DNA from 3 places in the Streptomyces sp. NPDC086787 genome. Region 2 is predicted to be linked to each of the others. Evidence: predicted binding sites of a transcription regulator. Region 2 holds the regulator's gene; each other region holds the start of a gene.
What was found. Region 2 encodes HrcA, which represses chaperone genes, less so after heat shock. Its sites were predicted from a motif close to TTNGCACTCNGNNNNNCNGAGTGCNAA; they were not measured.
Positions count from the first base shown of each region.

Region 1 (9,458 bases), on a different contig from region 2:
CGACTACGGCTACTTCAGGCAGATGCAGGCCGAGGGCGTCACCCTGAACAACCACACCCTCAACCACCCCTATCTGCCCGGCCTGTCCTACGAGGAGCAGCGGGAGGAGATCTGCGGCATGCAGCAGATCATGAAGGAGCGGTTCGGCAAGGCCCCGACCGTCTTCCGCCCGCCCTACGGCAACTACAACGGCGACACGCTGCGCGCCGCCAAGTCCTGCGGGATCAAGTACGCGCCGATCTGGGACGAGGAGGTCTTCGTCGACCACTGGGAGTACCGCGAGTGGGACCGGAGCCTGCACCCCGGCGACATCGTGCTCACCCACTTCCGGGGCCGCGAGGACTGGGACGGCACGATGATCGACGACATGCGCCGGTTCCTGGACACGGTCACCCGCGAGGGATACGCGGTGGCACGCCTGGAGGACTACCTGTGACGCGGCCGCGGCGGAGCCGGTGGTGCGGGGCGCTGACGGCGACCGTGCTCACCGCGGCGGTCCTGTCCCCCCTCACCGGCTGCGCCCAGTCCGTCGACCCCATCGAACGGCTGGGCAAGAAGGCGGCCCAGAAGGTGCGGCCGCGCCACCGGACGGCGGAGCAGACGGCCCGCCGCTGGGGCCTCAAGGCTCCCCTGGCCCCGGCCCCCAGGCCCCCGGCCCGCTCCGCGACCCCCGCGGCGGTCCACTCCGACGGCCCGTCGCCGCCCCCGGTCCTCGACCGCGTCCGCACCCACGACCGGGTCGTCTTCCTCACCTACGACGACGCCGCCGAGCACGACCCCCGGTTCGTCGACATGGTCCGCGAACTGCGGCTCCCGGTCAGCATGTTCCTCACCGACGGCGGCCGGACCCCGGGGGACGCCCGCCTCGCCGGGCTCCGCTCGGCCGGTGCCGCCGTCCAGAACCTCACCCTCGACCACACCCCGCTGCGGGGCCGGCCGTTCGCCGAACAGCGCGCCCAGATCTGCGAGCAGCAGGACAGACTGGCGAACCGGCTCGGCCACCGCCCCCGCCTGCTCCGCCCACCCGACGGCGGATACGACAGGACCACCCTGCGCGCGGCCGCCGACTGCGGTGTCTCCGCGGTGGTCCTCTGGCGGGCGGCGACGACCGCCGACGACCTCACCTACACCCACGGCCCCGCACAGCTGCGCCCCGGCGACATCGTCCTGATCGGCTCGGACACCCCCACCGCCCCCACCCTCCACGAACGCACGGCCAGCCTCCTGCGCCGCGCCCAGTCCCGGGGGCTGACGGTGGGACGCCTTGAGGACTACCTGTGAGAGGGCGGGGCCGCGCAGGCGACGCGTAGGCGACTTGCGGGCCGATGAGGGGCCGGACGCGGGGTCGATGAGGTGCCGATGAGGGGGTCGAATTTTCCGCGCCGCGCCGCAGGCAATTGGCACTCCGCTTGACCGAGTGCTAACCGCGGTCATAGTCTCGGCTCTGGCACTCCCCACTGGAGAGTGCCAACAACGCGACGGGCAGGTCCGGCACCCGCGACGACGGATCCACCTGGTCGCCACCTCAGACAGTTAACCCCGTGAGATCTCCGAAGGGGGAGGTCGGATCGTGACGACCGCCAGCTCCAAGGTTGCCATCAAGCCGCTCGAGGACCGCATCGTGGTCCAGCCGCTCGACGCCGAGCAGACCACGGCTTCGGGCCTGGTCATCCCTGACACCGCCAAGGAGAAGCCCCAGGAGGGCGTCGTCCTGGCTGTTGGTCCGGGCCGCGTCGAGGACGGCAAGCGTGTCGAGCTCGACGTCAGCGTCGGCGACATCGTTCTCTACAGCAAGTACGGCGGCACCGAGGTGAAGTACAACAACGAGGAGTACCTCGTCCTCTCGGCCCGCGACGTGCTCGCGATCGTCGAGAAGTAATTCACCACGAAGCACACTTCGTTGCTTTAGCTGCGCCCCTGGCCCCCGCCACCGACAAGTAGCCGGGCGCCCGGGGCGCAGTTGTTCTTTCACCCGAGATTTCCGAAAGGGCTCACGCTGTCATGGCGAAGATCCTGAAGTTCGACGAGGACGCCCGTCGCGCCCTGGAGCGCGGCGTCAACAAGCTTGCCGACACGGTCAAGGTGACGATCGGCCCCCGCGGCCGCAACGTCGTCATCGACAAGAAGTTCGGCGCTCCCACCATCACCAACGACGGCGTCACCATCGCCCGCGAGGTCGAGGTCGAGGACCCGTTCGAGAACCTCGGTGCCCAGCTGGTGAAGGAGGTGGCGACCAAGACCAACGACATCGCGGGTGACGGTACGACCACCGCCACCGTGCTGGCCCAGGCGCTCGTCCGCGAGGGCCTGAAGAACGTCGCCGCCGGCGCCTCTCCGGCCGCCCTGAAGAAGGGCATCGACGCCGCGGTCAAGGCCGTCTCCGACGACCTGCTCGCCTCGGCCCGCCCGATCGACGAGAAGTCCGACATCGCCGCCGTCGCCGCGCTGTCCGCCCAGGACCAGCAGGTCGGCGAGCTCATCGCCGAGGCCATGGACAAGGTGGGCAAGGACGGTGTGATCACCGTCGAGGAGTCCAACACCTTCGGCCTGGAGCTGGACTTCACCGAGGGCATGGCCTTCGACAAGGGCTACCTGTCGCCGTACTTCGTGACGGACCAGGAGCGCATGGAGGCCATCCTCGACGACCCGTACATCCTCATCCACCAGGGCAAGATCGCGTCCATCGCGGACCTCCTGCCGCTGCTGGAGAAGATCATCCAGAGCAACGCCTCCCGGCCGCTGCTGATCATCGCCGAGGACGTCGAGGGCGAGGCCCTGTCGACCCTGGTCGTCAACAAGATCCGCGGCACGTTCAACGCCGTCGCCGTCAAGGCCCCCGGCTTCGGCGACCGCCGCAAGGCGATGCTCCAGGACATGGCCGTCCTCACCGGCGCCACCGTCATCTCCGAGGAGGTCGGCCTCAAGATCGACCAGGTCGGTCTCGACGTGCTCGGCTCCGCCCGTCGTGTCACCGTCACCAAGGACGACACCACGCTCGTCGACGGTGCCGGCAAGACCGAGGACGTGCACGGTCGCGTCGCGCAGATCAAGGCCGAGATCGAGAACACCGACTCCGACTGGGACCGTGAGAAGCTCCAGGAGCGCCTCGCGAAGCTGGCCGGCGGCGTGTGCGTGATCAAGGTCGGCGCCGCCACCGAGGTGGAGCTGAAGGAGAAGAAGCACCGTCTGGAGGACGCCATCTCCGCGACCCGCGCCGCGGTCGAGGAGGGCATCGTCTCCGGTGGTGGCTCCGCTCTGGTCCACGCCGTCAAGGTGCTGGAGGGCAACCTCGGCAAGAGCGGCGACGAGGCCACCGGTGTCTCGGTCGTCCGCCGCGCCGCCGTCGAGCCGCTGCGCTGGATCGCCGAGAACGCCGGCCTCGAGGGCTACGTCATCGTCTCCAAGGTGGCCGAGCTGGAGAAGGGCAGCGGTTACAACGCCGCCACCGGCGAGTACGGCGACCTGGTCAAGGCCGGCGTCATCGACCCGGTCAAGGTCACCCGCTCCGCCCTGGAGAACGCCGCATCCATCGCCTCCCTGCTGCTCACGACCGAGACCCTGGTCGTCGAGAAGAAGGAAGAGGAGCCGGCCGAGGCGGGCCACGGCCACGGTCACGGCCACTCCCACTGACCCACGCGCCAAGTAAGGCCCGGCACCGAGGTGGTGCCGGGCCTTCGCGTTCAACCGGCTCGTGAGAACCTCACCGTGAAAACCTCACTGGGGACCGTACTTGCGCCCCGTCTTCGAGGTGATCCCGCCGAGCAGCGCCCGCGGAGCCACCTTCACCACTCCCATCAGCGCCTTGTAGCGCGGGTCCGGGACGGACAGCGACTTGCCGCGCGCCAGGTCGGCCAGCGCCGTCTCGACCAGCTTGTCCGCGTCCAGCCACATCCAGCCCGGGATGTTCTCCGTGCCCATGCCGGCCCGCTCATGGAACTCCGTGCGTACGAACCCGGGGCACAGGGCCATCAGACGGACGCCGGTACCGGCCAGATCCCGCGCCGCCCCCTGCGTGAACTGCACGACCCACGCCTTCGACGCCCCGTACGTGCCCCGGGGGACGAACGCGGCCACGGACGCCACGTTCACGACCCCGCCGCGACCGCGCTCGCGCATCGCCTCCGCCGCCGCCGACGTCAGCCGCAGCACCGCCTCGCAGTGCACCTTGAGCATCCGCAGCTCGTCGGTCATCGGGACGTCGAGATAATGGCCCTTGTTGCCGAAGCCCGCGTTGTTGATCAGCAGGTCGACCGGGTTCCGGCGGTCCGCGAGACGGGCGGCGACCGACTCGATTCCGGCGTCCTCGGCCAGATCGGCGGTCAGCACCTCGGCCTCGATGCCGTGCCGGTCGTGCAACTCGGTCGCCTGCTCGCGCAGCCGTTTGGTGTCGCGCGCCACCAGCACGAGGTTGTGCCCGTCAGCCGCCAGCCGCCGCGCGAACGCGGCACCGATTCCCGCGGTCGATCCCGTAATCAGAGCCGTTGTCATGCACCAAGACTAGTAACCCGCACCGCACTTCCCGGCGCTCCGGCGAACCCGAACCGCAGAGCGCCGGACCCGGGCAGCCGGACGCCCGGACCCCGGACGATCTGAGCGGCCGGAAGGGCCGGAGGCCGACCGTCCCAAAGTGGCACCGTGATTTTGGACCGCCCACCCAAGGGGGCCTTATGATCGGAGGGTGATCGAGGCACGTCATCTCCGCATCCTGCGCGCCGTCGCCGCCACCGGCTCCTTCTCGGCGGCGGGGCGCGAGCTGGGCTGCACCCAGCCCGCCGTCAGTCAGCAGATGAAGGCGCTGGAGTCCTCCGTCGGCACCCCGCTGCTGGTTCGCGGTGGGCGCGAGATGCGACTGACCCAGGCCGGTGAGGCCCTCGTCCGGCACGCCTCCGGGATCCTCGCCGGGCTCACCGCCGCCGAGGAGGAGGTCGCCGCGATCGCCGGACTGCGCGCGGGCCGGGTCCGGCTGGTCTCCTTCCCCAGCGGCAGCTCCACCCTTGTCCCGACCGCCCTCGCGGCCCTGCGCGCCGCGCACCCGGGCACTCGCGTCTCCCTGGAGGAGGCCGAGCCGCCGAGGTCCGTGGAACTGCTGCGCGAGGGCGACTGCGACGTTGCCCTCGCCTTCCGGTACGAGGGAGCGGCGGGCGCCGAGGAGTGGGACGACCTGGTCGTACGGCCGCTGCTCACCGACCGCCTGGTCGCCCTGGTCCCGGAATGCCACCGGCTCGCGCGCGCGGCGTCCGTGGCCATCGGGGAACTGGCCGACGAGCCCTGGATCGCGGGCTGCCCGCGTTGCCGCAGCCAGCTGGTGGAGGTCTGCGAGGCCGCCGGTTTCACACCCCGCATCGACTTCGCCACCGACGACTACCCGGCGGTGGCCGGCCTGGTGGGCGCCGGACTGGGCGTCGCCGTCCTGCCCCAGCTGGCGATCGAGTCCGTGCGACCCCGAAGTGCCCGTGCGGTGGCGCTGGAGCCGGCGGTGCGGCGGGAGATCGTCGCCCTCACCCTGCCCGACCTGGCCCAGGTTCCGGCGGTCGCGGCCACGCTGGAGCAGCTGGCGCGGGCGACGCGCAGGCAGTGACGTACGGCGCGAGCGCACGCGTACGTGCGCCCGCGCAGATGCGCGTGCGGCAGTCGAAGAAACGTTCCTTCAGTTGTCCTGGGCGGTGTCCCCGCTGGACGTGGAAGCCGACACGAGCCGGTTCCGCGCCCGCCCCATGAGCTCCTCGCGCTCATCCTCGGTCAGGCCGCCCCACACGCCGTACGGCTCGCGGACCGCCAGCGCGTGCGCTGCGCACTCGGCACGGACCGGGCACCTCATGCAGACCTCCTTGGCCGAGTTCTCGCGAGCGCTCCGTGCCGCACCGCGTTCGCCCTCCGGATGGAAGAAGAGGGAGCTGTCGACCCCACGGCAGGCGGCCAGGAGCTGCCAGTCCCACAAGTCCGCGTTCGGTCCGGGAAGGCGGGAGAAATCTGCCATTACGTGACCCCTTGTAGCCGTTCTGGGCGGATACGGTGCCAACGACCGTACATCTCCGGTCTAAGAAGATGAAAATATGACTCATTGCGAATCTAGCCCCAGACACCGTGAAACGGGAAGAAAATGGTCTAAACGGGGCATAGGTTGTGGTGAAAAGTCGAGAGTCCGACGGGCATGTCTGCACCGTGTCCGCCCCCTCACGTAGAGTGCCGAAGACGGCAGCCGACCCCGTAACTCTTTCGAGTGACCGTCGTTGAGAGTGCGGAGGCGGTTGAAAACACAAGCGCTCGGGCAGGCGTCCGAGGCGGTCGACCGCACAGGTGACGATTCCGTACCAGCCTGGAGGCTCAAGGTGACGCGCATCAGCTGCGGAGGGCGGCCATGACATCCGTCCTCGTCTGCGACGACTCCCCGCTTGCCCGAGAGGCGCTCCGCCGCGCGGTCGCGACCGTGCCCGGCGTCGAGCGTGTGACGACGGCGGCCAACGGCGAGGAAGTCCTCCGCCGCTGGGGTGCCGACCGCTCGGACTTGATCCTGATGGACGTGCGCATGCCCGGACTGGGCGGCGTCGAGACCGTACGCCGACTGCTGTCCGCGGACCCCGGCGCGCGCATCATCATGCTCACTGTCGCCGAGGACCTCGACGGCGTGGCCCTCGCGGTCGCGGCCGGCGCCCGTGGCTATCTGCACAAGGACGCCTCGCGCGCCGAACTGCGGGCCACCGTGACACAGGCCCTCGCCGACCCGACCTGGCGTCTCGCCCCGCGCCGGCTGCGCTCGGCCGAGATGGGCGCCGCACCCACCCTCACCGCGCGTGAGATCCAGGTGCTGGAGGGCATGAGCCACGGCCGCTCCAACGCGGAGATCGGCCGTGAGCTGTTCCTGTCCGAGGACACCGTCAAGACCCACGCCCGGCGCCTGTTCAAGAAGCTCGGCGCCTCGGACCGCGCCCACGCGGTGGCCCTCGGCTTCCGTTGGGGACTGGTCCGTTAGGACCGAGGACCGAGCCCGTCCGGTACTCCCCGCCCGCCAGAAGCGGGCGGGGCCGGGAGGCCTGCCCGGCCCGGCGCGGTGGTGGATCCCTCGTACACCGGGACGAGTTCCGGTCGTTCGGCCGGACGAGGTCCCTGTCCGTGCGGAGGGTGGTGGCATGGGTGCACAGGGAGCCTTGTGGCGGACCGCGCCGGCGCTCCGGGATGCGATACCCGCCACAGTTGGAGCGAAGGCACGGCTCGGGTGGGGGACGCGGTGCCCGTCGCGACGTACGGCTCGGAGACCCACCGGGCCGGTCGGGCCCGTCGGGGCAACAGGGCTGCGGACCCGCCGGGATTCTGGGCGCGGCCCGGGTGGGAGGCCTGCGAGCCACCGGACCGGGCGGACGGGCGGCACGGTGTCCGGGCGCGGTTCCGGGAGTCCGGTCGAGCGGATGGGCACGGCGTGCGCGTGGGGTGCGTGGCGGCGGCCACGCGGGCGACCGACGCTCGTTTCGCCGCGGATGCCGCATCCTTGAGTTGTGGAGTCTCTCGGGGACGAGTCGGTCGAGCGGAAGGGGAGGGCGCGGGGAATGAGTGCCGGCGCACTTGCTCATAACGCTTCGGTGCACAACCACGAGCAGAATGCGACGGACCGGACGGCCGCAGGGCACCATGGACCGATGCGCGACGACGAGGCGGGCACGGCCCAGGGGGTGATCGGTGCCCTCGTGCATCGCGCCGTGGACGGAGACGCCCAGGCCACGCACGACCTGCTCGCCCGCGTCCACCCGTTGGCGCTGCGCTACTGCCGCACCCGGCTGAGCCGGCTGCCCGGCGACGCGCGCCACTTCGTCGAGGACCTCGCCCAGGAGGTGTGCGTCGCGGTCCTGCTCGCACTGCCCCGCTACCGCGACACGGGCCGCCCCTTCGAGGCGTTCGTCTTCGCCATCGCCTCGCACAAGGTCGCCGACCTCCAGCGGGCCGCGATGCGCCACCCGGGTTCCACGGCCATCCCCTCGGACGAGATGCCGGAGCGCGCGGACGACTCCCTCGGCCCCGAGGAGCGTGCGCTGCTCAGCAGCGACGCGGAGTGGGCGAAGAAGCTGCTGGCAAACCTGCCGGAGAACCAGCGCGAACTCCTGCTGCTGCGTATCGCGGTGGGCTTGACCGCGGAGGAGACGGGGCAGATGTTGGGAATGTCACCCGGGGCGGTTCGGGTGGCCCAGCACCGGGCGCTGAGCCGGCTGCGGGCGCTGGCCGAGCAGTAGGCTCGGCGAACGCGAACCACCGGGAGATTTCCGTACGAACATACGAAGCCCGAAGTCACTCTCCACCGTGGAATGAGCGACCCGTGCTTCCCGTTAGCATGGACATCCGCACCGATCAAGGCCATTTGGGGAAGGTGTCATGACTGCCAACGTCGACGGAGTGCCCGGAAAATTCGCGACACTCGGGCTGACCTACGACGACGTGCTGCTGCTGCCGGGCGCGTCGGACATGGCGCCCGACGAGATCGACACCGCCTCGTACGTCTCCAAGAACGTGCGGGTCAACATCCCGCTGCTGTCCGCCGCCATGGACAAGGTCACCGAGTCGCGCATGGCGATCGCGATGGCCCGCCAGGGCGGCGTCGGCGTGCTGCACCGCAACCTGTCCATCGAGGACCAGGCCAACCAGGTCGACCTGGTGAAGCGCTCCGAGTCCGGCATGGTCGCGGACCCCATCACGGTTCACCCCGAGGCCACGCTCGCCGAGGCCGACGCCCTGTGCGCCAAGTTCCGCATCAGCGGCGTTCCGGTGACGGACGGCGACAAGAAGCTCCTGGGCATCGTCACCAACCGCGACATGGCCTTCGAGAACGACCGCACGCGCCGCGTCCACGAGGTCATGACGCCGATGCCGCTGGTCACCGGCAAGGTGGGCATCTCCGGCCCCGAGGCCATGGAGCTGCTGCGCAAGCACAAGATCGAGAAGCTGCCGCTGGTCGACGACCGGGGTGTGCTCAAGGGTCTGATCACGGTCAAGGACTTCGTCAAGGCCGAGCAGTACCCGAACGCCGCCAAGGACGCCGAGGGCCGGCTGCTGGTCGGCGCGGCGGTCGGCGTGGCCGGTGACTCGCTGGAGCGTGCCCAGGCCCTGATCGAGGCGGGGGTCGACTTCATCGTCGTGGACACCGCGCACGGCCACTCCCGCCTCGTCGGCGACATGATCGCCAAGATCAAGTCCAACTCATCCGGCATCGACGTCATCGGCGGCAACATCGCCACGCGCGACGGCGCGAAAGCCCTGGTCGACGCGGGCGCCGACGGCATCAAGGTCGGCGTGGGCCCCGGTTCCATCTGTACGACCCGAGTGGTGGCCGGCGTCGGCGTGCCCCAGGTCACCGCCATCTACGAGGCCGCCCTCGCCGCCAAGGAGGCCGGTGTCCCGGTCATCGGCGACGGTGGTCTCCAGTACTCCGGCGACATCGCCAAGGCCCTGGTCGCGGGCGCCGACACGGTGATGCT
Region 1 is NZ_JBIVBC010000008.1:19,459-28,916, forward strand. Features, by position in the region: gene ACIPK3_RS20220 (polysaccharide deacetylase family protein) at 1-436, shown strand, start outside; gene ACIPK3_RS20225 (polysaccharide deacetylase family protein) at 433-1,281, shown strand; gene groES (co-chaperone GroES) at 1,571-1,879, shown strand; gene groL (chaperonin GroEL) at 2,002-3,630, shown strand; gene ACIPK3_RS20240 (SDR family NAD(P)-dependent oxidoreductase) at 3,715-4,488, opposite strand; gene ACIPK3_RS20245 (LysR family transcriptional regulator) at 4,679-5,578, shown strand; gene ACIPK3_RS20250 (WhiB family transcriptional regulator) at 5,648-5,977, opposite strand; gene ACIPK3_RS20255 (response regulator transcription factor) at 6,359-6,970, shown strand; gene ACIPK3_RS20260 (sigma-70 family RNA polymerase sigma factor) at 7,632-8,219, shown strand; gene guaB (IMP dehydrogenase) at 8,359-9,458, shown strand, end outside.
Region 1: groES (co-chaperone GroES) is a predicted target of HrcA. The motif match lies at 1,398-1,424, and genes of this name have one in related genera.

Region 2 (9,458 bases):
CCGCCCGAGAATCCCCTGCCAGGCCGCCCCGGTGTTCTCCGGCCACCCCAGAGCCCGGCACACCCCCGTCTTCCAGTCCTGGCCGTGCGGCACCCTCGGCCAGCCCGGGATGCCCAGGGAGGCCGGTTTCACCGCCTCCCAGATGTCGATGTACGGGTGACCGACCACCAGGGCGTGCTCGCTGCCGACCGACTGTGCGATCCGCCACTCCTTCGTCCCCGGGACGAGGTGGTCGACGAGCACCCCCAGCCGTGCGTCCGGGCCCGGCGCGAACTCCGCCACGACCGCGGGCAGGTCGTCCACGCCCTCCAGGTACTCGACCACCACGCCCTCGATGCGCAGGTCGTCGCCCCACACCCGCTCGACCAGTTCGGCGTCGTGCCGGCCCTCGACGTAGATGCGTCCGGCACGGGCGACCCGCGCGCGGGCGCCGGGGACGGCGACGGAGCCGGAGGCGGTGCGGGTGGGGTGCGCCGGACCGGACGCGGGTCTGACCAGCGTCACCACCTGACCCTCCAGCAGAAAGCCCCGCGGCTCCAGCGGGAAGACCCGGTGCTTGCCGAAGCGGTCCTCCAGGGTCACCGTGCCCGCCTCGCAGCGGATCACCGCGCCGCAGAAACCGGTGCCGGGCTCCTCCACCACGAGCCCCGGGTCGGCCGGTACCTCGGGCACCGGCTTCGGCTTCTTCCAGGGCGGGGTCAGGTCGGCGGAGTACTGGCGCATTCGGATGACGATAGGAGAACCCGCCCGTCCGCACTCACGACACGCCGAAGCGCGCCGCCAGTTCGTCGCGCTGGCGCCGTACGAACGCCGCATCGACCACCGCTCCGTGGCCGGGCACGTACAGGGCGTCCTCGCCGCCCAGGGCGAGCAGCCGGTCGAGCGCCGCGGGCCAACGCGACGGTACGGCGTCGGGGCCGGCCTGGGGATCGCCCGACTCCTCGACCAGGTCGCCGCAGAACACCACCTCCTGCTCGCCCGGTACCAGCACCGCCAGGTCGTGGGCGGTGTGCCCGGGGCCGACGTTGGCCAGCAGCGCCTGGCGGCCGCCGCCGAGGTCCAGCGTCCACTCCCCGGACACCAGATGGCGGGGGACGGCCAGGGCGTCGGCCGCCTCGTCCGCATCCGGTGCGGGGAGCCCGTGGCGCACGGCGTCCCGACGCAGTTCCGCCCGCTCGTACGTGAAGACGGCGTCGACGCCCACCGCGCCGTACACCTCCGCGTCCGCGAAGGCCGCCGCGCCGAAGACATGGTCGAAGTGCGGATGGGTGAGCGCGAGATGGGTCACACCGCCCCCGGCGAGCTCCCGCGCCCACGCGCGCAACCGTGCGCCCTCGGCGAGGCCCGACCCGGCGTCCACCACCAGTGCCGCGCCCTCCCCGAGAACCAGCCCCGCGGTGCAGTCCCAGCCCGGCAGCCGGTACCGCCCGACCCCGGCGGCCAACCGTTCCCACCCCAGCTCTTCCCAAGTCACCGTCATACGGCGACGCTATCGGTGACCGTGGTCACGGTCACCGACGGCAGGGGACCGGCCTTGCCCGGTGCGCACCCCACCGCCGTACACTGGCCGGGGAGCGCTGGCACTCGTATACGCAGAGTGCCAGGGAGGGCATCACGGGCATGACATTTCTGGAGGTGTGCGCGCATGTTGAGTGAACGAAGGCTCCAGGTACTGCGCGCCATCGTCCAGGACTACGTCGGCACCGAGGAGCCGGTGGGCTCCAAGGCGCTCACCGAACGGCACAACCTCGGCGTGTCCCCGGCGACCGTCCGCAACGACATGTCCGCCCTGGAGGACGAGGGCTACATCGCCCAGCCGCACACCAGCGCGGGGCGCATCCCCACCGACAAGGGCTACCGGCTGTTCGTGGACAAGCTCGCCGGCGTCAAGCCGATGAGCGCGCCCGAACGGCGGGCCATCCACCACTTCCTGGACGGCGCGGTCGACCTGGACGACGTGGTGGCACGGACCGTGCGGCTGCTCGCCCAGCTCACCCGGCAGGTCGCCGTCGTGCAGTACCCCTCCCTCACCCGCTCGACCGTGCGGCACGTGGAACTGCTGTCCCTCGCGCCCGCGCGTCTGATGCTCGTGCTGATCACGGACACCGGCCGGGTCGAGCAGCGTATGGTCGACTGCCCGGCGCCCTTCGGGGAGTCGTCCCTCGCGGATCTGCGGGCCCGGCTGAACAGCCGGGTGGCCGGCCGCCGGTTCACGGACGTGCCCCAGCTGGTGGAGGACCTCCCGGAGGCCTTCGAGGCCGAGGACCGGGGTACGGTCGCGACGGTGCTCTCCACCTTGCTGGAGACGCTGGTCGAGGAGAACGAGGAGCGGCTGATCATTGGCGGCACCGCCAATCTCACCCGCTTCGGGCATGACTTTCCTCTCATGATCCGGCCCGTCCTGGAGGCACTGGAGGAGCAGGTCGTGCTCCTCAAGCTGCTGGGCGAGGCCAAGGATCCGGGTGTGACCGTGCGGATCGGTCACGAGAACGCCCATGAGGGACTCAACTCCACATCCGTCGTGTCGGTCGGTTACGGTTCCGGCGGCGAGGCAGTGGCCAAACTCGGCGTGGTCGGACCGACCCGCATGGATTACCCGGGAACGATGGGAGCGGTACGAGCGGTGGCACGTTACGTCGGACAGATCCTGGCGGAGTCGTAAGTGGCCACGGACTACTACGCCGTTCTCGGCGTGCGTCGCGACGCGTCGCAGGAAGAGATCAAGAAGGCCTTCCGGCGGCTCGCTCGCGAGCTGCACCCGGACGTCAACCCGGACCCGAAGACCCAGGAGCGGTTCAAGGAGATCAACGCCGCTTACGAGGTGCTGTCGGACCCGCAGAAGAAGCAGGTCTACGACCTCGGCGGCGATCCGCTCTCGCAGTCCGGCGGCGCCGGTGCGGGCGGGTTCGGGGCCGGTGGCTTCGGCAACTTCTCCGACATCATGGACGCGTTCTTCGGCACGGCGTCGCAGCGCGGGCCGCGCTCGCGCACCCGCCGGGGCCAGGACGCGATGATCCGGATCGAGGTCGAGCTGGACGAGGCGGCCTTCGGTACGACCAAGGACATCCAGGTCGACACGGCCGTCGTCTGCAACACCTGCAGCGGCGAGGGCGCCGCGCCCGGCACCTCCGCGCAGACCTGTGACATGTGCCGCGGCCGCGGCGAGGTGTCCCAGGTGACCCGGTCGTTCCTCGGCCAGGTCATGACCTCGCGGCCCTGCCCGCAGTGCCAGGGCTTCGGCACGGTCGTCCCGACACCGTGCCCGGAGTGCGCCGGCGACGGACGCGTCCGCTCCCGCCGCACCCTGACGGTGAAGATCCCGGCCGGTGTCGACAACGGCACGCGCATCCAGCTGGCCGGCGAGGGCGAGGTCGGCCCGGGCGGTGGTCCCGCCGGTGACCTGTACGTCGAGATCCACGAACTGCCGCACGCCATGTTCCAGCGGCGCGGTGACGACCTGCACTGCACGGTCACGCTCCCGATGACGGCGGCGGCCCTCGGCACCAAGGTGCCGCTGGAGACCCTCGACGGCCTCGAAGAGGTCGACATCCGGCCCGGCACCCAGTCCGGCCAGTCCATCCCGCTGCACGGCCGTGGCGTCACGCACCTGCGCGGCGGCGGCCGGGGCGACCTCATCGTCCACGTCGAGGTCCAGACCCCCAGCAAGCTCGACCCCGAACAGGAACGCGTCCTGCGCGAACTCGCCAAGCTCCGCGGCGAGGAACGCCCACAGGGACAGTTCCAGCCGGGCCAGCAAGGGCTGTTCTCGCGGCTCAAGGACGCGTTCAACGGTCGGTGACGCGGGTGGCTGACTAGTGGGCGGGGGTCCGGGGGTCGCCCCCCGGGCAGACACAGTCAGCCGGGCCGGCAAGGGCTGTTCTCGCGGCTCAAGGACGCCTTCAACGGTCGGTGAGTCCGGCGGGCGCAGCCCGCTTGCCCCTGGCCTGTGCCAAGGGACGGCCGGTTTCGGACTTGTTCGGAGGACGTGACACCATGCGGTCATGTCCTCCGCGCTGACCGATCTCTTTCCCCAGCCGATCGTGCAGGCCCCCATGGCGGGCGGCGTCTCCGTGCCGCAGCTCGCCGCCGCCGTCTGTGAGGCGGGCGGGCTCGGGTTTCTCGCCGCCGGGTACAAGACCGCCGACGGCATGTACCAGGAGATCAAACAGCTGCGGAGCCTCACCTCCCGCCCCTTCGGCGTGAACCTGTTCATGCCGCAGCCGGAGTACGCCGAGTCCGGCACCGTGGACCTCTACGCGAGCCAGCTGGCCGGCGAGGCCGCCTGGTACGGGACCGAGCTCGGCGACCCGGACAGCGGCCGCGACGACGGGTACGAGACCAAGCTCGCCGTACTGCTGGACAACCCGGTGCCGGTGGTCTCCTTCCACTTCGGTGTCCCCACCCGCGAGGTGCTGGAGTCCCTCCGCCGCGCCGGAACCCTCACCCTGGCCACCGCGACCACACCCGAGGAGGCCCTCGCCGTACGGCGCGCGGGCGCCGACGCGGTGATCGCGCAGGGCGTCGAGGCGGGCGGCCACCAGGGCACCCACCGGGACCTCCCGGAGAACGACGGCTCCGGCCTCGGAGTGCTCACCCTCGTCGCGCAGATCCGCGAGACCGTGGACATCCCGGTCGTCGCGGCCGGCGGCATCATGCGCGGCGGACAGATCGCCGCAGTCCTCGCGGCGGGCGCGAGCGCGGCGCAGCTCGGCACCGCGTTCGTCCCCACCCCCGAGTCCGGCGCGCACGCCCTGCACAAGCAGGCGCTGACCAACCCGCTGTTCGCCCGCACCCAGCTGACCCGCGCCTTCACCGGCCGTCCGGCCCGCGGCCTGGTCAACCGTTTCCTGCGCGAGCACGGCCGGTACGCACCCGCCGCCTACCCCGAGGTGCACCATCTGACCTCGCCGCTGCGCAAGGCGGCGACCAAGGCCGGTGACACCCAGGGCATGGCCATGTGGGCGGGCCAGGGGCACCGCATGGCCAGGGCCCTGCCCGCCGGGCAGCTGGTGGAGGTGCTGGCGGCGGAACTCGCCGAGGCGAGGACCGCGCTGCCCGCGGCTCCCGGCGGTGAGACCCGATGACCGCCCCGGTCTTCGTCGTCGAGCACTTCCGCGCGGACGACGGCGGACGGTACGTCCTCGACGGTCCCGAGGGACGGCACGCCGTCTCCGTGAAGCGGCTCGAACCCGGCGAGGAGGTCGTTCTCACCGACGGCGCCGGGCGGTACGCGACGTGCGACGTGATCGGCACCGAGGGCAAGGACCGGCTGGTCGTCCACATGACCGGCGTCACCGAGGAGCCCGAGGAACAGCCCCGCATCACCGTCGTCCAGGCCCTCCCCAAGGGGGACCGGGGCGAACTCGCCGTCGAGACCATGACCGAGGTCGGCGTCGACGCGATCGTGCCGTGGCAGGCGTCCCGCTGCATCACCCAGTGGAAGGGCGACCGCGGGCTGAAGGCCCTCGGCAAGTGGCGGGCCACCGCCCGCGAGGCCGGCAAGCAGTCCCGCCGGGTCCGCTTCCCCGAGGTCGCGGACCCGGCGACGACCAAACAGGTCGCCGCGCTTCTCGCCAAGGCCGACTTCGCCGCCGTACTGCACTCGGACTTCGAACACGGCAGCGAGCCGCTCGCCACCGCCGAACTCCCCGCGGAGGGCCAGATCGTGCTCGTCGTCGGCCCCGAGGGAGGCGTCTCCCGAGAGGAGTTGGCGGCCTTCGCGGAGGCGGGCGCGAAGGCGTATGTGCTGGGGCGTACCGTGCTGCGTACATCGACCGCGGGGACCGCGGCGGCGGCCCTCCTGCTGGGCCTCACCGGCCGCTGGTCCTGACACCGGGACACACGCCGGGAACACACACAGGGGGAACGCCGTGGAACTCGCCCAGGTCCGGTTGCTCGTCACCGACTTCGCCGCCTGCTACCGCTTCTACGCCGAAGTCCTCGGCCTCAAGCCGCAGTCGGGCGCGGCCGACGGCCCGTACGAGAAGTTCAGCCCGCACTCCGGTTCCGCCGGGATCGCCCTCCAGGACCGGGCGATGATGGCCGAGGTGCTGGGCGAACTGGGTGACACGGCGACCGGCCACCGTTCCCTGGTCGTGCTGCGCGTCGACGACCTGGACGGCTACTGCGCGCAGATCACCGCGCGCGGCGCCACCCTGCTCCACGGCCCGGCCTCCATGACCGACCGCATGCGTGTCGCCCACCTCAAGGACCCGGAGGGCAACCTGGTGGAACTCCAGGAGTGGCTGCTGCTGCGCACGTGACCGTCCGGAGTGGACGGCCGCCGCATACCCCTCCCCGGTGACCAGCGCGAACATTTGACTGGCCGTACGCGCCCTTCCGTCGCGCCCCCGTCGGTGGCAGGCTGCCCCCCATGGGGGCATTGAGGCGGATTTGGCGTCGGCCGCGCGGGACGCGGGTGGTGGCCGTGGGCGGGCTCGCGGTGATGGCCGTGGGCGCGGTCGTGGCCTGCCAGCCCGGTGACATGAGCTCCGCGACGGTGGCGTACACGACGGACACCACGGCCACGGCCCAGCTGGAGCGGCAGCATGTGAAGGTGCGCTGGCTGAGCTGCACGGGCAACTACGGCAGCAAGGGCCGTACCTACGGCAGGACACCCTCGCCGAGCGAGACCACGATCGTCTCCGTGGACTGCCAGGGACAGACCGACGACGGACGGAAGATCACCGTCACCGGCAAGGTCACCAGGGCCGTCAGCGGCGCGTGCGTGCGCGGCGACCTGGTCGCCAAGGTCGCCGGCAGGGAGGTGTTCCACGTGCAGGGTCTCGGCAACTGCGACGCGAAACCCGGTCCGACGTACAAACCTCCCGTCACCTACCGCCCGCCGGGCGGGCAGCGGCCCGGTCCCACCGTGACCGTCACCCGCACCGTCTGGTGCCAGGGCGACCCCACCTGCTGGCCGGTCGAGGGCAAGTGAGCGGGCGGCAACCCACGGAGTCCTACCTCCGGTTCCCCCATCTGCACGGCGAACTGGTCGCGTTCACGGCCGAGGACGACGTCTGGCTCGCGCCCCTCGACGGCGGCCGTGCCTGGCGGGTCAGCGCCGACAACGTGCCGGTGTCCATGCCGCGCATCTCACCCGACGGTACGGCCGTCGCCTGGACCTCCACCCGCGACGGCGCCCCGGAGGTCCATGTCGCCCCGGTCGCCGGAGGGCCCGCGAAGCGGCTCACCCACTGGGGCAGTTGGCGCACCCGGGTACGCGGCTGGACCCCCGACGGACGCGTCCTCGCGCTCACCACCCACGGCCAGCCCTCCATGCGCCGCACCTGGGCGCACGCCGTCCCGCTCGACGGCGGACCCCCGACCCCGCTGCCGTACGGGCCCGTCGGCGAAGTCGCCCACGGCCCGCACACCGTGCTGCTGTCCGCGCCGATGGGCCGCGAGGCCGCCTGGTGGAAGCGGTACCGGGGCGGCACGGCGGGCAAACTCTGGATCGACCGCGAGGGCACGGGCGGGTTCGTACGGCTGCACGAGGAACTGGCCGGGAACATCGAGCACCCGGTGTGGGCGGGGGACCGCATCGCCTTCCTGTCCGACCACGAGGGCACCGGCGCCCTGTACTCGTCCCTCCCCGACGGCTCCGGACTGCGCGGGCACACACCCCTCGACGGCTTCTACGCCCGGCACGCCTCGGGCGACGGCACCCGGATCGTCTACATGTGCGCCGGTGAACTCTGGCTCCTGGACGACCTGGAGGGCGCCGAACCCAGACCGCTCGACATCCGGCTCGGCGGGCCGCGCGTGGACCTCCAGCCGTTCCAGCTGGACGCGGCACGCTGGTTCGGGGCCGCCTCGCCCGACCACGGCGGCCGCGGCAGCGCCGTCCTGGTGCGGGGCGCCGTCCACTGGGTCGCCCACCGCGCCGGACCCGCCCGCGCGCTGGCCGCCCGGCCCGGCGTACGGGCCCGGCTGCCCCGCACCTTCCGCGCCGACGGCGAGGAGTGGGTGGTGTGGGTGACGGACGCCGAGGGTCCCGACGCCCTGGAGTTCGCCCCGGCCACCGGGCTGGTGCCCGGCGCGGTCCCCAGGCGCCTCGCCGCGGGACAGCTCGGCCGGGTCATGGCACTCGCCATGGCGCCCGACGGCAGCCGGGCCGCCGTCGCCGCGCACGACGGACGGCTGCTGCTCGTCGAACGCGAGACCGGCGAGGTCCGCGAGGCCGACCGCAGTGAACACGGCGACGTGACCGGACTCGCCTTCTCGCCCGACTCGGCCTGGCTCGCCTGGTCCCACCCCGGCCCGCGTCCGCTGCGCCGGCTCAAGCTCGCCCACACCACCGACCTGTCGGTGACCGAGGCGACCCCGCTGCGCTTCAGGGACTACGCGCCCGCGTTCACCCTCGACGGCAAGTACCTCGTCTTCCTGTCCAACCGCTCCTTCGACCCGGTCTACGACGAACACGTCCTCGACCTGGCCTTCGTGACCGGCGACCGCCCGCACCTGATCACCCTCGCCGCGACCACGCCGTCCCCGTTCGGCCCGCAGCGGCACGGCCGCCCCTTCGAGACCCCCGACAAGGACGAGACCCCCGACAGCGAGGGCACCCCGGCCACCCGCGTCGACCTCGAAGGGCTCGCCGAGCGCGTGGTCCCCTTCCCGGTCGAGGCCGCCCGCTACTCGAACCTGCGCGCCGCCAAGGACGGCGTGCTGTGGCTGCGCCACCCGGTGCGCGGCGTCCTCGGCGCCTCCCGGGCCACGCCCGACGACCCCGACCCCAGGACCGAGCTGGAGCGCTACGACCTCGCCCAGCGGCGCGTCGAGCACCTCGCCGCCGACGCCGACCACTTCGCGGTCAGCGGCGACGGCAAACGCGTCCTGCTGTGGACCGACGGCCGCCTCCGGGTCGTACCCAGCGACCGGCGCGCCGCCCACGACGACGACGGCGACACCAGCGTCACCGTCGACCTCGCCCGGGTGCGGCAGACCGTCGACCCGGCTGCCGAGTGGCGGCAGATGTACGACGAGGCCGGGCGCATCATGCGCGACCAGTTCTGGCGGCCCGACCTCGGCGGGGTCGACTGGGACGGTGTCCTCGACCGCTACCGCCCGCTGCTCGGCCGTATCGCCACCCATGACGACCTGGTCGACCTGCTGTGGGAGGTGCAGGGCGAACTCGGCACCTCGCACGCCTATGTGACCCCGCGCGGCGGATACGGCGGCCCCCGCCAGGGCCTGCTCGGCGCCGACATCTCCCGGCACCGCGACGGCAACTGGCGCATCGACCGGATCCTGCCCGCCGAGACCTCCGACCCGGACGCCCGCTCCCCGCTCGCCGCGCCCGGTGTCGCCGTGCGCGCCGGGGACGCGATCGTCGCCGTCGGCGGCCATCCGGTCGACCCGGTGACCGGGCCGGGCCCGCTGCTGGTCGGCACGGCGGGCCAGCCCGTCGAGCTGACCGTCTGGCCGTCCGGCGGCGGCGACCCGCGGCACGCGGT
Region 2 is NZ_JBIVBC010000001.1:478,445-487,902, forward strand. Features, by position in the region: gene ACIPK3_RS02175 (DUF3097 domain-containing protein) at 1-723, opposite strand, end outside; gene ACIPK3_RS02180 (MBL fold metallo-hydrolase) at 758-1,480, opposite strand; gene hrcA (heat-inducible transcriptional repressor HrcA) at 1,646-2,662, shown strand; gene dnaJ (molecular chaperone DnaJ) at 2,663-3,799, shown strand; gene ACIPK3_RS02195 (nitronate monooxygenase) at 4,002-5,084, shown strand; gene ACIPK3_RS02200 (16S rRNA (uracil(1498)-N(3))-methyltransferase) at 5,081-5,830, shown strand; gene ACIPK3_RS02205 (VOC family protein) at 5,871-6,263, shown strand; gene ACIPK3_RS02210 (hypothetical protein) at 6,374-6,937, shown strand; gene ACIPK3_RS02215 (S41 family peptidase) at 6,934-9,458, shown strand, end outside.

Region 3 (9,458 bases), on a different contig from region 2:
ATCGACCGGCTCCCCACCCTCGCCATCGCCCGCCTGATGAACGGCGAGGACGCCCGGGTGCCCGCCGCCGTCGCCGAACGGCTCCCGGAGATCGCGGCGGCCATCGACGCGATCGTCCCGCGCATGTCCCGGGGCGGCCGGCTGGTGTACGCGGGGGCGGGTACGGCGGGACGGCTCGGCGTGCTGGACGCGTCCGAGTGCCCGCCCACCTTCAACACCGACCCCACGCGGGTCGTGGGCCTGATCGCGGGCGGCCCGACGGCGCTGGTCACCTCGGTGGAGGGTGCCGAGGACTCCCGGGAGCTGGCCCGCGCGGACCTGGACGCGCTGGCCCTGACCCCCGACGACACGGTGGTCGGCGTCTCGGCGTCGGGCCGCACCCCCTACGCGGTCGGCGCGGTCGAGCACGCCCGCGCGCTGGGCGCGCTGACCGTCGGCCTGTCCTGCAACCGTGGAAGCGCGCTCGCGGCGGCGGCCGAGTACGGCATCGAGGTCGTCGTGGGTCCGGAACTGCTCACCGGCTCGACCAGGCTGAAGGCGGGCACGGCGCAGAAGCTGGTCCTCAACATGATCTCGACGCTCACGATGATCCGCCTCGGCAAGACCTACGGGAACCTGATGGTGGACGTCCGCGCCTCCAACGACAAGCTCCGGGCACGCTCCCGCCGTATCGTCGCGCTGGCCACCGGCGCCACCGACGAGCAGGTCGAGCGGGCCCTGTCGGAGACGGGCGGCGAGGTGAAGAACGCGGTCCTGACCATCCTGGCCGGAGTGGACGCCCCGACGGCGGCCCGCCTCCTGAAGAAGACGGACGGCCACCTGCGTGCGGCGCTGACGGACACCGACGGCTGATGAGGGGCACGCGGGTGGGAAGCTGGTGGGCATGAACCACGCCCAGCTCACCGCTCTCGGACGGGCCCTGCGACTGCTCGGGGAGCACGGGGAGGCGCTCACCGCCGAGACCCCGGACGCCAAGCTGCACGAGGTGCGGGCCGATCTGCGGCGGGCCGTGGACCTGCTGGACGAGAGCGTCAGCGGGGGCGCGCCCACCACCCGCTGTCCCGAGCACCCGACCGGCCCGGTGGACGAGGGCGCACCGGACCTGTGTCTGCTGTGCGAGACCCGGCGCCGGGCGGCGCGCCGCTCCCAGCTGCACGGGACCCGCCCCCGGGAGGGGGGCGCCGAGCCCGTGCCCTCCCGCTACGGCGTCCGCTCCGAACGTCCACAGGCCCAGCAGCGCTGGCTGCCGGAGATGTGGAACGGACGGGAGTGGCAGTTGTGCGGCACCCCGCGCCGGGACCGCCGCGAGGCCGAGCTGTACATCGCCGCCCAGCGACGCGGCTCCCGAGCCGCCATGGCCTACCGGCTCGTGCACGAGTTCACGGACTACGAGGTCCTGCGCGTCTGGGGCACACCCGTGCAGGTGGACATCGAGCCGATGGGAAACCTGTAGGCCGGACCAGGTCGGATCAGGTCAGCTTCTTCAGGGCCGCCGCGTCGAACGCCTTGAGCTCGGAGAAGCGGTCGCCGAGGACCTTCGCCGCCCACTCGGGGTCCTGGAGCAGGGCACGGCCGACGGCGACCATGTCGAACTCGTCGGCCTCCATCCGGTCGAGCAGGTTGTCGATGCTCCCCAGACCGGCGCCCTCGCCCGCGAAGGACGAGAGGAACTCGCCGTCCAGGCCGACCGAGCCGACGGAGATGACCGGCTTGCCGGTGATCTTCTTCGTCCAGCCCGCGAGGTTGAGGTCGGAGTCGTCGAACTCCGGGAGCCAGTAGCGGCGGGTGGAGGCGTGGAAGACGTCCACACCGGCGGCGGCCAGCGGGGTGAGGATCGACTCCAGCTCCTCCGGGGTCTCCGCGAGGCGGGCCGAGTAGTCCTGCTGCTTCCACTGCGAGTAGCGGAAGATCACAGGGAACTCCGGGGACACGGCCGCGCGGACCGCCGCGACGATCTCCGCCGAGAACTGGGCGCGGGCCACCGGGTCGCCACCGTAGGCGTCGGTACGGCGGTTGGTGCCCGCCCACAGGAACTGGTCCAGCAGATAGCCGTGGGCGCCGTGCAGCTCGACGCCGTCGAAGCCGATCCGCTCGGCGGCGGCGGCCGCCTCCGCGAACGCGGCGATCACGTCGTCCACGTCCTGCTGCGTCATGGCCCGGCCGGTCTGCTCGGCGCCCTCGGCCACCAGACCCGACGGGCCGACGGCGGGAGCGTCCGCGAACGGCGGTTCGCCCGCCTTGCGGACCATGCCGATGTGCCACAGCTGCGGCACGATCGCACCGCCCGCCGCGTGCACGGCCTCCGCGACCTTCGCCCACCCGGCGAGCTGCTCCTCACCGTGGAACCGGGGCACCCGGTCGCTCTGCCCGGCCGAGTCGTGCCCGACGTACGTCCCCTCGGTGACGATCAGTCCGACACCTGCGGCGGCCCGGCGCGCGTAGTACGACAGCACGTCCTCACCCGGGATGCCGCCCGGCGAGAACATGCGGGTCATCGGCGCCATCGCGATGCGGTTGCGGACGGTCAGCCCGTTCAGCGAGACGGGACGGGAGAGGAGCTGGGCCGCTCGGGAGGCGGTGTCAGTGACGGTCACGGGAAATCTCCTGGGCAGACAAGTCGGGTACCGGTCGGTATGTGCACACGCATGCACAGTCCGACGGGCTCAACCGTGCCATCCATCGCCGCATTCCCCAACCCGACTCCTGGAGATCTACGACACGTACGCCGTGGGCTCCCGGGGCTGACGACCCCCTCACGTCCGGGGCAACCGCACCTCCCTGTTCAGCCTGCGCACGCGCTCCCGCAGCACGTCACTCGGCGTCGCCTCCCACAGCTCCCCCGGCGGACAGTCCCACTCGACCCCACCGCCCACCGGCCTGAGCTGCACACACCCACCCTCCCGCCCCATGACCTCACCGACCCTGCCACTGCGCCCGTCCACGGCATACGACCCGACGGGCACCGGCACCTCGCCACTCACGCGTCCCCGCCCCGCTCCCGCAGCGCGGCGGCCAGCCGGGAGGCGACGCCCAGGTTGCAGCGGCCGAGGTCGACCAGGGCGTACGGGTCTCCGTACGCGCCGGTCACCGGATCGATCCGCAGGGACGGCAGGATGATCCCGACCTCCTTGAGCGCGGAGCGCAACCGCTCCACCGCCTCCTGGGCCGACTTCGCCGTGTTCGCCATAGTCCGTACCTCCACTCTGAGTATTCCTGTTCTGTACCCAGCGTGGCCATCAAGTCCCTAACCTGGCCAGAGACGGCGACCCAACAACCCCACGTGATGTGACAGGGAGTTGCCATGTCCGGCTCCAAGGACCTAGATCCGTCCAGCTCTCCCCGGGCCCTCCTGGGCTCCGAGCTACGCATCGCCCGCGAACGGAAGGGCTTCAGCCAGACGGCACTGGGTGAGCTTCTGTTCGTGAGCGGGTCGTTCATCGGGCAGTTGGAGGCAGGCACTCGGCGCCTGCAACTCGAATACGCCGCCAAGATTGACGAGATCCTGGGCACGAACGGCTTCTTCACCCGCAACTGCGGCGCCCTCGCCAAGTCGAAGTACCCGGACCACTTCGCGGAGGCGGCGGACGCGGAGGCAGTCGCAAGGGGAATCAGGGAGTACGGCCAGCTTCTGATCCCCGGACTGTTGCAGACGGAGGCTTACGCGCAGGCGGTGTTTCGCGCGTACAACCCCACGGCGCCCGATGCGGAGATCGACAAGTCGGTGGCCGACCGGCTCGACCGGGCCCACATCCTCAACGACCCAACAACCCCGTTGTTGTGGGCGGTGCTGGACGAGGCCGTACTCCGCCGGCCGGTGGGCGGTCGCGCAGTCATGGCGGAAGCGCTGCGGCATGTGGCGGACCTGGCCCGCAGGCACCGGATCATCGTGCAGGTGCTGCCGTTCGGCGAAGGGGCGCATGCGGCGATGGCCGGGGCATTGAAACTGATGGAGTTCACGGACGCCCCTCCGCTCTCCTTCGTGGAGGGTCCGGACATGGGGAGGCTGGTGGACGACCCGGCCACAGTCGCCCGCCACACGCTGATGTTCAGCCTCCTCCAGGCCTCAGCGCTCTCCCCTTCCGACTCGCTGGCTCTGCTCGAGTCGGTGGTGCAGGATTACGGCCATGGAGATCAGCCCTCTTGACTACGACCTGAGCACGGCCACCTGGTACAAGTCGAGCTACAGCGGCGGCAGCGGCAGCAACTGCCTCGAAGTCGCCGACGGCAACCCCGCCGTCGTCCCCGTTCGCGACTCCAAGAACCCCCGCGGCCCGAAGCTCGCGTTCCGGCCGGAGGCCTGGTCGGCGTTTGTCGCGGGCGTCAAGCAGGGCTGAGAAGAACCCCTCCCGAGGCTCAAGTCGCCAGCCCCGAGACCTCTTTCCAAGGAACGGGTGGAGGGCCCAACCCACCCTCCCACCCTTGCGTGTTGACTTGACGCGACCGACTTGCGACGGAACGTCACAAGGCTCTGGCGTCCGCCATAGCAATCAGCCCCCACAGGTGCACCAACACCTATGGGGGGCCTGACCAAGAGATCGATGAACTGGAAGGTTCGGTCCATGGCTGACGCCAAGCTTGGTGACGCCCCCACCGTCGCGCACGAGCCCCCTCACCCGATGGCCAACCCCGGGTACGGGAAGCGCACTGCGCCGGGCCAAAGCCCCCGCACGAACGACGACTTCACGCATCTCCCGCCCCGCGAAGCGGCGATCGCGGCGTAGGTGGACCGGTTGCCCGACGGGGCCGACGTGTCGGTGAAGACGCTGGCCAAGGTGCTCCCGTACGGGCAGTGCGCGTTGCGTACGGCGCTGAACAACATCCAGCGGGCGGGGCACCTGAGGCGAGGCCGCGAGCAGCTCACCGGGACCGGGACCGTGCAGTGGATCACCCGAACGTGGTTCACGCGAACGGCGCGTGAGGACGGATGGTGCTGACGGCGCTCGGCCGTACGGCCCCGGCGCTGTCGCTCTCGGCGGCCGACTGCGCGCGGCTGGCGCCTGCTGCACCGCCGTCTGACGGACAAACTCCCCCGGAACCGATGGCACCGTTGGCACCGTCGGCGCCGACGACTCCGCCCCGCCGCCTGCTGGAGTGCTCGGAGTGCGGCGTACCCGGCCGCCCGGAAGCACTGCCGGGCGGCCTGTGCACGGCCTGCCGTGGCACCCGGCACCACACCGCCTGCTCCCCGTCACCGTCCCCCGACGTCCACGCCCGCGCCGCCGAACTGCGCACGGCGTTGGCGTCGGTCAGCCGCCGCATCCCGTGGCATCGAGCGCACGTCCCGACGGAAACGCCCGAGGGCGGTACCCCCGCCTCAGCAGGGGTACCGCCCTCGGAAAAGGACAGGTGATCCGGAAGGATCAGAAGTCCATGTCACCACCCGGCATGCCGCCACCGGCAGGCGCGGCGGACTTCTCCGGCTTGTCGGCGATGACGGCCTCGGTGGTGAGGAACAGCGCGGCGATGGAGGCGGCGTTCTGCAGCGCGGAACGGGTCACCTTCGCCGGGTCGATGATGCCTTCCTTGACCAGGTCGACGTACTCACCGGTCGCGGCGTTCAGACCGTGGCCCGGGGTCAGGTTGCGCACCTTCTCCACCACGACACCGCCCTCGAGGCCGGCGTTGACGGCGATCTGCTTCAGCGGGGCCTCGAGCGCCAGCTTGACGGCGGCGGCACCGGTGGCCTCGTCGCCCTCCAGCTCCAGCTTCTCGAAGACCTGGGAGGCCTGGAGCAGGGCCACGCCACCACCGGCGACGATGCCCTCCTCGACGGCCGCCTTCGCGTTGCGAACGGCGTCCTCGATGCGGTGCTTGCGCTCCTTGAGCTCCACCTCGGTGGCGGCGCCGGCCTTGATGACGGCCACGCCGCCGGCCAGCTTCGCCAGACGCTCCTGGAGCTTCTCGCGGTCGTAGTCCGAGTCGCTGTTCTCGATCTCGGCGCGGATCTGGTTCACCCGGCCGTTGACCTGGTCCGAGGAGCCGGCACCGTCGACGATGGTGGTCTCGTCCTTGGTGATGACGACCTTGCGGGCGCGGCCCAGGAGGTCCAGGGTCGCGTTCTCCAGCTTGAGGCCGACCTCCTCGGAGATGACCTCGCCGCCCGTGAGGATGGCGATGTCGCCGAGCATGGCCTTGCGGCGGTCACCGAAGCCCGGGGCCTTGACGGCGACGGACTTGAAGGTGCCACGGATCTTGTTGACGACCAGGGTCGACAGGGCCTCGCCCTCGACGTCCTCGGCGATGATCAGCAGCGGCTTGCCCGACTGCATGACCTTCTCCAGGAGCGGGAGCAGGTCCTTGACGGAGCCGATCTTGGAGTTGGCGATCAGGATGTACGGGTCGTCGAGCGACGCCTCCATACGCTCCATGTCGGTGGCGAAGTACGCCGAGATGTAGCCCTTGTCGAAGCGCATACCCTCGGTGAGCTCCAGCTCCAGACCGAAGGTCTGGGACTCCTCGACGGTGATGACGCCTTCCTTGCCGACCTTGTCCATGGCCTCGGCGATGAGCTCGCCGATCTGGGTGTCGGCGGCGGAGATGGAGGCCGTGGAAGCGATCTGCTCCTTGGTCTCGACATCCTTGGCCTGCTCGAGCAGGGCGGCGGAGACGGCCTCGACGGCCTTCTCGATACCGCGCTTCAGCGCCATCGGGTTGGCACCGGCGGCCACGTTGCGCAGGCCCTCGCGGACCAGCGCCTGGGCGAGCACGGTCGCGGTGGTCGTACCGTCACCGGCGACGTCGTCCGTCTTCTTGGCGACTTCCTTGACCAGCTCGGCGCCGATCTTCTCGTACGGGTCCTCCAGCTCGATCTCCTTGGCGATGGAAACACCATCGTTGGTGATCGTGGGGGCGCCCCACTTCTTCTCGAGGACGACGTTACGGCCCTTGGGGCCGAGGGTGACCTTGACGGCGTCGGCGAGCTGGTTCATACCGCGCTCAAGGCCGCGCCGCGCCTCCTCGTCGAACGCGATGATCTTGGCCATGTGAAGTGGTCCCTCCAGGACTGGGGGTGATTCCTTCGGACCGCGCCCGCGCCCGCGACGGACGGCTCGCAAGCCCGTGGATCCTTGCCCCACGCGGCCTGCGGACCTCACCGACCCGGTCCATCTTTGTCACTCTCACCTTCAGAGTGCTAACGCCAATGATTAGCACTCGCCCCTGCCGAGTGCAAGCGGCTCGGGCAAGACCCCAGGCAAGACATGGGGCAGGACGAGGGCAAGACGAGGGGCCCGCACCTGAGCGGTGCGGGCCCCTCGCGTACAAACAGACGTACGTCGGCGTTCAGTCGACGCGTGCTTCAGCTGGTCGCCAGCCGGACCATGTCCGCCTGCGGGCCCTTCTGGCCCTGCGAGATCTCGAAGTCGACCCGCTGCCCCTCTTCCAGGGTGCGGTAGCCGTCCATCTGAATCGCGCTGTAGTGGACGAAAACATCCGCACCACCGTCGACCGCGATGAAGCCGTACCCCTTCTCCGCGTTGAACCACTTGACGGTGCCCTGAGCCATGCCTAACTCCCCTATTACTGGCCCTTGCACAGATCCACACTTCGCGGATCCGGGTCAGACCTCACCCCCCGTTGGGTTGGGGGCGTGCGCCGGAACGCGTCGACCGCGGCTGAATGTATCTGTCCAACTGCCCTCTGCAACAGGTCAAACGGACGAGAATTCTGGGCGCATGCGGTCCGGAATGTGGCGAAAATTCACCCACTGTCAGGGCAAGTCAGGCTCCACAAAGGGGAAAAATGCCGCAGAAAGCACCCGCACTTTGGCTACTTCTTGTCGGGACTGCGGCATGATTCCAGGGCTTCTGACCTGTGATTGCGGCGCGGATTCCCCAAACTGTACCGCGCTCAACCACGCTGAATTACTTATTCCGCTTCCCTGAGCATTACCCAGGGTAATGTTCAGCCGCCCGCGACAGCCGGAATGATCGAGACACCGGCACCCTCGGGAGTCGCGGTTTCCAGGCCCTGCTCGAAGCGGACGTCGTCGTCGTTCACGTACACGTTGACGAAGCGGCGGAGCTTGCCCTGGTCGTCCAGGACACGGGCGGCGATCCCGGTGTGGTTGCGCTCCAGGTCCTCGATGACCTGGCCCAGAGTGGCCCCCTCGGCGCTCACCTCGGCCTGCCCGCCCGTGTACGTACGGAGGATGGTGGGAATACGGACAGTCACACTCATGCGAGGCCAGCCTCTCGGAAGGAGTCCAGGTTCGGGCGGATGGTCGCGGTCAGTCCGGTGCCGGCCACCGCGTCGAGGGTCTTGAGGCCGTCGCCGGTGTTGAGCACGACGGTGGTCTTCGCCGGATCGAGGACGCCGTCCTCGATCAGCTTCTTCGTCACGCCCACCGTCACCCCGCCCGCGGTCTCCGCGAAGATCCCCTCGGTACGGGCCAGCAGCCTGATGGCGTCCACGATCTGCTCGTCGGTCACGTCCTCCACCGCACCGCCGGTACGGCGCGCGATGTCGAGCACATACGGCCCGTCGGCCGGGTTGCCGATCGCGAGGGACTTGGCGATGGTGTCCGGCTTCTGCGGGCGGACCACGTCGTGGCCGGCCTTGAACGCGGCCGACACCGGCGAGCAGCCCTCGGCCTGGGCACCGAAGATCTTGTAGGGGCGGTCCTCCACGAGCCCGAGCGCGATCAGCTCCTTCAGCCCCTTGTCGATCTTCGTGAGCTGGGAGCCGGAGGCGATCGGCACCACGATCTGGTCCGGGAGCCGCCAGCCGAGCTGCTCGCAGATCTCGTACGCCAGGGTCTTGGAGCCCTCCGCGTAGTACGGCCGCAGGTTCACGTTGACGAAGCCCCAGCCCTCTCCGGCCGGGTCACCGATCAGCTCGGAGCAGAAGCGGTTCACGTCGTCGTAGTTGCCCTCGATGCCGACGAGCTCACCGCCGTAGACGGCGGCCATGACGACCTTGCCCTGCTCCAGGTCGTGCGGGATGAACACGCACGAGCGCAGGCCCGCGCGGGCGGCGGCGGCGCCGACCGCTCCGGCCAGGTTGCCGGTGGAGGAGCAGGAGAGCGTGGTGAAGCCGAAGGCGCGGGCGGCCTCCAGGGCCTGGGCCACGACGCGGTCCTTGAAGGAGTGCGTCGGGTTGCCGGAGTCGTCCTTCACGTACAGGCCGCCGGTGACGCCCAGCTCACGGGCCAGGTTGTCGGCCTGGACCAGCGGGGTCCAGCCGGGATTCAGGTTGGGCTTGCCCGCCACGTCCGCGGGGACCGGCAGCAGCGGCGCGTAACGCCAGACGCTGGCGGGGCCGGACTCGATGCGCCGGCGCAGTTCCTCGGTGTCGTAGCCGGAGAAGTCGTAGGCGATCTCCAGCGGCCCGAAACACTCCTCGCAGGCGAAGACGGGGCCGAGCGGGACGCGGTGCCCGCATTCGCGGCAGCTGAGGGCGGCGGCGGGGCCGAGGTCCACAGTGGAGGTGGGGGTGCTGTTCGATGCAACTGTCTGCAC
Region 3 is NZ_JBIVBC010000005.1:123,682-133,139, reverse strand. Features, by position in the region: gene murQ (N-acetylmuramic acid 6-phosphate etherase) at 1-852, shown strand, start outside; gene ACIPK3_RS14890 (hypothetical protein) at 884-1,453, shown strand; gene ACIPK3_RS14885 (NADH:flavin oxidoreductase) at 1,470-2,594, opposite strand; gene ACIPK3_RS14880 (hypothetical protein) at 2,978-3,187, opposite strand; gene ACIPK3_RS14875 (helix-turn-helix domain-containing protein) at 3,302-4,144, shown strand; gene ACIPK3_RS14870 (DUF397 domain-containing protein) at 4,125-4,334, shown strand; partial or broken gene ACIPK3_RS14865 (hypothetical protein) at 4,617-5,350, shown strand; gene groL (chaperonin GroEL) at 5,361-6,983, opposite strand; gene ACIPK3_RS14855 (cold-shock protein) at 7,298-7,504, opposite strand; gene ACIPK3_RS14850 (MoaD/ThiS family protein) at 7,903-8,178, opposite strand; gene thrC (threonine synthase) at 8,175-9,458, opposite strand, start outside.
Region 3: groL (chaperonin GroEL) is a predicted target of HrcA. The motif match lies at 7,146-7,172, and genes of this name have one in related genera.